Regions from separate parts of the Blautia faecicola genome, predicted to be linked through region 1. Evidence: riboswitches for the same ligand, from Rfam matches in the RefSeq annotation. Region 1 holds a riboswitch; the other holds the start of a gene.
What was found. A riboswitch is a leader RNA that binds a small molecule or an ion and turns the genes downstream of it on or off. The one in region 1 is predicted to bind ZMP and ZTP.

Region 1 (4,352 bases):
TTATTCGGTCTGGGTTACCGGCTGGGTGGATGGGTTTCTTCGGATAAGAGGAAGTCACCAGTATATTATACCTGCAGTCTTCTGGAGGGAACGTTACAACGGTATCTGGAGCAGAACAGGTTTGATGCCATTGTAACTCCACATCTGTATCCGGCGGAGACTCTGACAGCGATGAAGAAAAAAGGCTGGCTGAAGATCCCGGTGGTGGCGATCGGAACGGATTATACCTGTATTCCTTTCTGGGAGGAGACAGACTGCGATTATTATGTGATTCCGCATGAAGATCTGATTGATGAGTTTGCAAAGCGGGGGGTTCCGAGAGAAAAACTTCTTCCGTGGGGGATTCCGGTACGGCAGAACTTTATGAAAGAATGGGATAAGAGGGAAGCAAGAAAAATCTGTCATATTCCACAGGAGAGTAAAAGTTATCTGGTGATGGGCGGCAGTATGGGATTTGGAAAGATCCAGATCTTTGTGCTGGAACTTGCCCGCAGGATGGAAGCAGATGAGAACATGGTGGTCATCTGTGGAAATAATAAAAAGCTGGAAACACTTTTAAAACGGGAACTGGTTCATCGAAAGAATGTGAGAGTCCTCGGGTATACGGATCAGGTGGCGGCTTACATGGCAGCCTGTGATGTGATTTTCACGAAACCCGGGGGACTCAGCAGCACGGAAGCAGCTGTGATGGGGATTCCGATGGTACATACGAATCCGATTCCGGGATGTGAGACGAAAAATGTGGAATTCTTCCAGAAACATGGCATGTCTATCGGAAAACGTTCGTTTGTCGGACAGGTGCGCGCGGGAGAAAAACTTCTGGAGCGAGAAAAACTGCGCGTGGAGATGCAGGAAGCACAGAAAAAGAACAGTAGACCGGAGGCGGCAGAGCGTATCTGTAAACTTTTGGAAGAGCTGATCGGTAAAGCGAATGAAATGATAGACTAGAAATTATTTGGTAGATAGTATTCCAGATGCATTTTGGCTCGTAATTGTGAAGAAACGGAAACGTTACATAGTTATATAGAACAGCAGCAATGAAGAGGACGAAAAAGAGGTACTTCCATCGAAGAACGATTTGAAAGCGAAAGTACAGAAAGAAACAGGGGGAAAACGAGAGATGATCACATGGCAGGAGTGGTGTTATATCATAGGCGGGTATCTGTCCGGCAGTATCCTGTACAGCTATCTGTTGCCAAAGGCACTGAAAGGAATTGATATTACAGCGGAAAGTCCGGATGGAAACCCGGGAACGGCGAATGCTTTTACCTGTGCGGGCATACCGATCGGGATTCTGGTGCTGTGCATGGAACTGCTGAAAGGTTATCTTCCGGTGCATCTGGCGTTGCGGGAGGTGAATCCGGCACGATGGAGCTTTGCGCTGATTCTGGCAGCTCCGGTTTTCGGACATGCCTGCCCGTTTTTACAGCCACAGAAAGGTGGAAAAGCCATTGCGGTATCGTTCGGGGTACTGCTGGGGCTGGTACCGTTCTGGCTTCCGGTACTGTCTCTGGCAGCCCTGTATCTGATCTTTTCCCTGGTGATCGTGATCGAGCCGCATTTTTACCGTTCGGTTTGTACCTTTGTACTGTTTTCCGTCAGTGTTTTCTGTCGGGTGGCGATGACAGGTATCAGTGTCGGCTGCTGTCTGATCTCGGCTGTGGTGATCCGGAATCATTACGCCAGATATCGGGGAGAGCAGATGAGTGTGCGACTGGTACTTCATCGGTAAGAAAACGACAGGGAATATCGACAGTGATGATTGTTTGCTGAGCATATTGGAATGTGAAGCGTGTGAATGGGAACAGCATTGCTGGATGTCGAAATTATGAAAACAGGGTTGACAGAAGAAAAAATAAATGCTATTTTTGAAGTAACTTATATGACTGACGGAAGTGGAGTTTACCACGGGGAGTATAAGGGTTTGAAGCCGACCGTCTGGGCAGTGTAGCTCGGATTGTAGGCTTTTTTCGTTTTCAGCATAATTTCTGCGTAGTATGGAGAGGGCGAGAAAAGCCAGGTATAGTGATTCTGACAACCAGGATTCGCTATACCGATCCGGACCACAGCAAATCAAATCATAAGACAAAAGGAGAATTGTTCATGAAGATGATATCATTGGAACAGGAACTGAAAGGAAATTTATACCCAGGAAGAGGAATTGTAATTGGCAGATCTGCAGACGGAACCAAAGCAGTTGCAGCCTATTTCATCATGGGAAGAAGTGAGAACAGCAGAAACCGTGTCTTTGTAGAAGAAGGACAGGGAATCCGCACCCAGGCCTTTGATCCTTCCAAACTGGTGGATCCGAGTCTTATTATCTATGCACCGGTACGCGTGCTGGGCAATAAAACCATCGTAACCAACGGAGACCAGACAGATACCATTTATGAAGGAATGGACAGACAGCTGACATTTGAGCAGTCTCTGACATCCAGAGAATTTGAACCGGATGCGCCGAATTATACCCCTCGGATCTCCGGTGTAATGCACATCGAAAACGGAGTATTTGATTATGCAATGTCCATCTTAAAAAGCAACAACGGCAATCCGGATTCCTGCAACCGTTACACATTCTCTTATGGAACCGCACTTGCAGGAGAAGGACATTTTATTCATACGTATATGGGCGATGGCAATCCGCTGCCAAGTTTTGAGGGCGAACCGAAACTCGTGGCAATCCCGGATGAGATCGATGGATTTACCAGCCTGTTATGGGAAAGCCTGAATGAAGAAAATAAAGTATCTCTGTTTGTACGCTATATCAATATTGCAGATGGTACTTATGAGACAAGAATCGTAAATAAAAACAAATAGGAGAGGGAGAAGCAAAATGAAAGAATTACAGTTAAAGTATGGATGTAACCCAAATCAGAAACCTTCCAGAATCTACATGAACGACGGATCAGAGCTTCCAATCAAAGTGCTTTCCGGAAAACCTGGATATATCAACTTCCTGGATGCTTTTAACGGATGGCAGCTGGTATCCAACCTGAAACAGGCAACCGGACTTCCGGCAGCAACTTCTTTCAAACACGTATCTCCGGCAGGTGCAGCAGTAGGTCTTCCGTTAAGCGAGACACTGGCAAAAATCTACTGGGTAGACGATATGGACTGGAAAAACTTCTCTCCGATCGCCTGTGCTTATGCGAGAGCAAGAGGCGCGGACCGTATGTCTTCTTTCGGAGATTTTATTTCTCTGTCAGATGTGTGTGACAAAGATACCGCGATGCTGATCAAGAGAGAGGTATCCGATGGCGTGATCGCACCGGGATATACACCGGAAGCACTCGAGATTCTGGCACAGAAGAAAAAAGGAAATTATAACGTGATCCAGATCGATCCGGATTATGTACCGGCTCCGCTGGAACATAAAGAAGTGTTCGGTGTTACCTTCGAACAGGGCAGACAGGAACTGGCAATCGATGATGAGCTGATCTCCAATCTGGTGACCAAAAACAAAGAACTGACAGAAGAAGCCAAGAGAGATATGAAGATTTCTCTGATCATCCTCAAATATACTCAGTCCAACTCCGTATGTTTCGTAAAAGGCGGACAGGCAATCGGTGTAGGTGCAGGACAGCAGTCCCGTGTACACTGTACCCGTCTGGCAGGACAGAAAGCAGACAACTGGTGGCTGCGTCAGAGTCCGCAGGTACTGAACCTTCCATTCAAGGAGGGTATCACCCGTGCAGAACGAGATAATGCGATTGATGTATATATGGGTGAGGAATACATGGATGTCATTGGTGACGGTAACTGGGAGAGATCCTTTACCGAGAAACCGGCAGTATTTACAAGAGAAGAAAAACGTGCATGGCTGGATCAGCTGACAGATGTTACACTGGGATCCGATGCATTCTTCCCGTTTGCAGATAACATTGAGCGCGCGCACAAGAGCGGTGTTACCTACATTGCACAGCCGGGCGGATCTGTCCGCGATGATCTGGTGATCGAATGCTGTGATAAATACAACATGGTAATGGCATTTACCGGTATCCGTCTGTTCCATCACTAAAAACAGATAGAGTAAAAAAGAACCGATGATTTCTGCTATGCTTGAGAGCGTTTCAAGTTTTGTGTAAACAGAAAAACTGATATAAGATATGTCATTAGTTATCGAGGACAGAACCTGTTTTTCAGGGTTCTGTCCTTGTTTGTATTATAATGCAGTTTTAAGGCATGTCAAGCAGGACTGGCTGTGCCAGCCCTGCCTAGCATGCATTCTGCTTATAACCTTTCCAATCTTTCTTCGAAGAAAATTTCCAGCTGAGAATGGATCTGTCCCCAATCCTGACGGTGTCCCGTCCATTTCTTGGTGATATCTATCATGGCCAGATACAGCATTTTCA
Region 2 (4,352 bases), 630 kb from region 1:
TTCTGACGCTGTCCGTTGGTTACATCCAGATAGTACCAGGTGCTTCCGATCTTCTTCCAGCCCTGTGCACGGGTGCCGCTTCCCGGATTCAGGTAGTACCACGCACCGTCAATCTTCTGCCAGTTTTCCAGCATGACGCCGCTGTCCGGTTTCAGATAGTACCATTCATTCTTAATCTGCGTCCAGCCTTCTGCCATCTCGCCGCTTCCCGGATCCAGATAATACCAGAAACCGCCGATCACGTTCCATCCGGTTACCAGTTCACCGCTTCCCGGGTTCAGATAATACCAGCTGTCATTGATCTTTTTCCAGCCACGCTGCATATTTCCCACTTTCGGATCCAGATAGTACCAGTTGCCGGAAGTCTCCAACCAGCCAACTGCCATCCAGCCGTTCGCATCAAAGTAATACCAGCTGCCGCCGAAGTTTTTCCAGCCACCTTTCGCATAGCTGCCATCCGCCTCCCGGAACTTCCAGCGTTTGCCAAACTGTAACCATTCCGCCTTGTCCGACTCAGTATCCTCATCTTTTGTCTTATCCTCAATCCAGACACCATTCTCATCTACATAATATTTGTCGTTATCCACCCAGCCGTTTTTCTGTAATACACCGGACGGATTGAAATAATAGTATTTTCCTTCCAGTTTCACCCAGCCGACTACCATGGCTCCGCTCGGTCTCAGATAATATGTTTCCTCATTAATTTCTTTCCAGCCGGTCACCATCCAGCCGTCTTCACCAAAATAGTACCAGGTGCTGTAGAGGTATTTCCATGTGTTTTTCGGATAGCTTCCATCCGTATTCACATACTTCCATTTTTCTCCAGTCTGGACCCACCCTGTTTTGACTGCCCGTGTACTGATCTGCTGCTGACTGTTCTGCGCCGCATAACTTTGCAGAGGCATCAGCAATGCAAAAAAGAAAAGCAACAATGCAAGGTATGTTTGTGTTTTTCTGTTTCTTACCAACATGTTTTCCCTTCTACTCCTCCCTATACTCCTGTTCCATCTGCCGGATCTGCTTTGCAATCTCGCAGCTTGCTTTGTGAATACATTTTCGGTATCTGCAATCCACCTCGGTCAGTTCCAGACGGTCACCCTTCTGTTCAAATTCACAGGTCACCATCTGCGCCTGATTACAGGTTCTGCAAAATCCGGAAAAGATCTCCTCCCTGATCATCTGTTCCATCTTTCTCACCGGCTTTCTTCCTATTTTATTGGTTTTCTGTTCCCTTTTCTTTTTGCAGACTCATTCCATGATAATGAATTCTGCCTTTCCAGTATAACTTTCTCTCCCGTAAATATCAAGTAAAAATCTTTCTTACGCAGCAAATCAGCACATGCTCCACTGTAGCGCGAAGCTTCTCGTGAAATCCGCCAAAAGAATGGGATTTTTTCTTTGTAATTCTTGACTTTTTTGCTAATTTATGCTATTCTTTAAAAGAAGTCTGAAAAAGAAGATTCTGGCGACTGACGGATATGTGGAGGAACCACTGGAAACCAGAATCCATATTGGCCGACCGTCTGGGCAGCAATGTAGAACGAAATACATTTGCTGCGTTTTTTATTTTTCAGGATCATTCACCGAAGTACACACTGGGTGATTCCGGAAGCTTTCGAAAAGCACATGAGATACGTTCGCTGAATTTGTCCTGTTTCGCGGGGGACGACGTCCGGTCAGAAGAAAGGAGAAATCACTATGGGATACAAAACAGACATTGAAATCGCACAGGAATGCGAAATGAAACCGATCACCGAGATCGCAGCAAAAGCAGGTATTGATGACAAATATCTGGAACAGTACGGAAAGTACAAAGCAAAGATCGACTACAATCTGCTGAAAGAATCTGACAAAAAAGATGGTAAACTGATTCTGGTTACCGCTATCAACCCGACACCGGCCGGTGAAGGAAAGACTACAACAACTGTAGGCCTGGCAGACGGTATGCAGAGAATGGGTAAGAACGTTATGGTTGCTTTAAGAGAGCCATCCTTAGGACCGGTTTTCGGTGTAAAAGGTGGAGCAGCCGGCGGCGGATATGCACAGGTAGTTCCGATGGAAGATATCAACCTGCACTTTACCGGTGACTTCCATGCCATCGGTGCAGCCAACAACCTGCTGGCCGCTATGATCGATAACCATATCTTCCAGGGCAATGCTCTGAACATCGACCCGAGAAAGATCACATGGAAACGCTGTGTTGACATGAACGACCGTCAGCTGCGTAATGTAGTAGACGGACTTGGCGGAAAAACCAACGGTATGCCGAGAGAAGACGGCTACGATATCACAGTAGCATCTGAGATCATGGCAGTTCTGTGTCTGGCAAGCGATATCAACGACCTGAAGGAACGTCTGGGACGTATCATCATTGGATATACATACGGTAAAGTGGCAGAACAGAAGCCGGTAACCGCACACGACCTGCATGCAGAAGGTGCCATGACCGCTCTGTTGAAAGATGCCCTGAAACCAAACTTGGTACAGACACTGGAAGGTGTACCGGCTATCGTACACGGCGGACCATTCGCCAACATCGCACACGGATGTAACTCCGTAACCGCAACCAAGATGGCTCTGAAACTGGCTGACTATGCAATCACAGAAGCCGGATTCGGTGCAGACCTGGGCGCTGAGAAGTTCCTGGATATCAAGTGCCGTATGGCAGGACTGAAACCGGATGCAGTAGTTATCGTAGCAACTGTACGTGCCCTGAAATACAACGGCGGTGTTCCGAAAGCCGAGCTGAACGCAGAAAACCTGGAAGCTCTGGAAAAAGGTATGCCAAACCTGTTAAAACATGTAAGCAACATCAAGAATGTATACAAACTGCCATGCGTAGTTGCCATCAATGCATTCCCGACCGATACCAAAGCAGAGCTGGATCTGGTTGAAGAAAAATGTAAAGAGCTGGGCGTTAACGTTGCTCTGTCTGAAGTATGGGCAAAAGGTGGCGAAGGCGGCCTGAAACTGGCAGAAGAAGTGATCCGTCTGGTAGAAGAACCAAACGACTTCACATACTCCTACGAACTGGAAGGTTCCATCGAAGACAAACTGAACCAGATTGTACAGAAAGTATACGGTGGAAAACGTGTCGTTCTGACAGCCAACGCTCAGAAACAGGCAAAACAGTTAGAGGCACTTGGCTTCGGCAACTGCCCGATCTGTGTAGCCAAGACACAGTACAGCCTGACCGATGATCAGACAAAACTGGGCGCACCGACAGACTTTGAAGTAACTGTAAGAAACCTGAAAGTTTCCGCAGGTGCCGGCTTCATCGTAGCTCTGACCGGCGAGATCATGACCATGCCTGGACTGCCGAAAGTACCGGCTGCTGAGAAGATCGATGTAGACGAGACCGGAAAGATCACAGGTCTGTTCTAATCTTCGGAATATTCGAACTCTTTGAAATAATCTGAAAGCACAAAACTCCCGGGGATTCCCCAAACATCGGAATCCTCGGGAGTTTTTATTATCAATTTCCTAGAACGTGTCTGAAAAAGGCTTTTCCATGATTAATTGTTGCTAAAACTAAAACAGCCCTAAACAAAGAATGTGCCTTGGTGCATCCTCGCGGAGCGTTTTTTACTTTACAGGAAAGATTTCCCACAAAGCAAAAGGCTGCCGCCCCCGGAACTCTCACAAGTTCCGAAGGCGGCAGCCTTTTTATGTTTTACAAGCTTATCTTATGCTTCCTTTGTCTGCTGGCACAGAGGGTGACAGCAAAGTACCATACGGCCATTGCCCATATCTGTTGCATCCGGGCGTTTCTGACGACATTCATCGGTTGCGTACGGACAACGAGGAGCGAACTTACAGTATTCCACTGCATATTCTTTTCCTTCCATATCCGGCATGGCAATCTCTTTCTCCCATTTGTCTCCGACACGAGGTACGGAACTCATCAGAAGTTCGGTGTAAGGATGTGCCGGATTGTCCATGATCTGTTTTGCCGGTCCGTATTCGATCAGGCAGCCACGATACAGGGTTGCGATATAATCGGATACATAATATGCAGTCGACAGGTCATGAGTAATATAAATAAATGAGATTTTATATTTGTCACGCAGCTCTTTAAAGAGGTTTACGATGTTCATCTTCATAGATGCATCGATTGCCGCAACAGGCTCATCTGCGATGATCAGTTTCGGACGGGTAATCAGGGCTCTCGCGATGGATACACGCTGCAGCTCTCCACCTGAGAACTGAGTCGCATATTTTCCTTTTACGACTGCCAGAGACATACCAACACTCTTTAATGCTTCATCAACAACTTTATCTGCTTCTGCTCTGTTCTTTGCGATGCCAAGACGAAGAGCAGTGTTATACAGGTAAGTATCTACGGTCTTTCT

Region 2: it holds a riboswitch for ZMP and ZTP, as region 1 does, so the genes downstream of both, ETP43_RS13690 (formate--tetrahydrofolate ligase) here and ETP43_RS10785 (IMP cyclohydrolase) in region 1, are expected to answer to the same signal.

The regions. Positions count from the first base shown of each region.
Region 1 covers NZ_SDKC01000001.1:2,397,134-2,401,485, reverse strand. The annotation lists gene ETP43_RS10795 (MGDG synthase family glycosyltransferase) at 1-948, shown strand, start outside; gene ETP43_RS10790 (glycerol-3-phosphate acyltransferase) at 1,079-1,732, shown strand; ZMP/ZTP riboswitch at 1,873-1,951, shown strand; gene ETP43_RS10785 (IMP cyclohydrolase) at 2,104-2,817, shown strand; gene ETP43_RS10780 (phosphoribosylaminoimidazolecarboxamide formyltransferase) at 2,834-4,018, shown strand; gene ETP43_RS10775 (IS256 family transposase) at 4,231-4,352, opposite strand, start outside.
Region 2 covers NZ_SDKC01000001.1:3,029,249-3,033,600, forward strand. The annotation lists gene ETP43_RS13680 (N-acetylmuramoyl-L-alanine amidase family protein) at 1-971, opposite strand, end outside; gene ETP43_RS13685 (hypothetical protein) at 982-1,197, opposite strand; ZMP/ZTP riboswitch at 1,456-1,536, shown strand; gene ETP43_RS13690 (formate--tetrahydrofolate ligase) at 1,699-3,384, shown strand; gene ETP43_RS13695 (ABC transporter ATP-binding protein) at 3,687-4,352, opposite strand, start outside.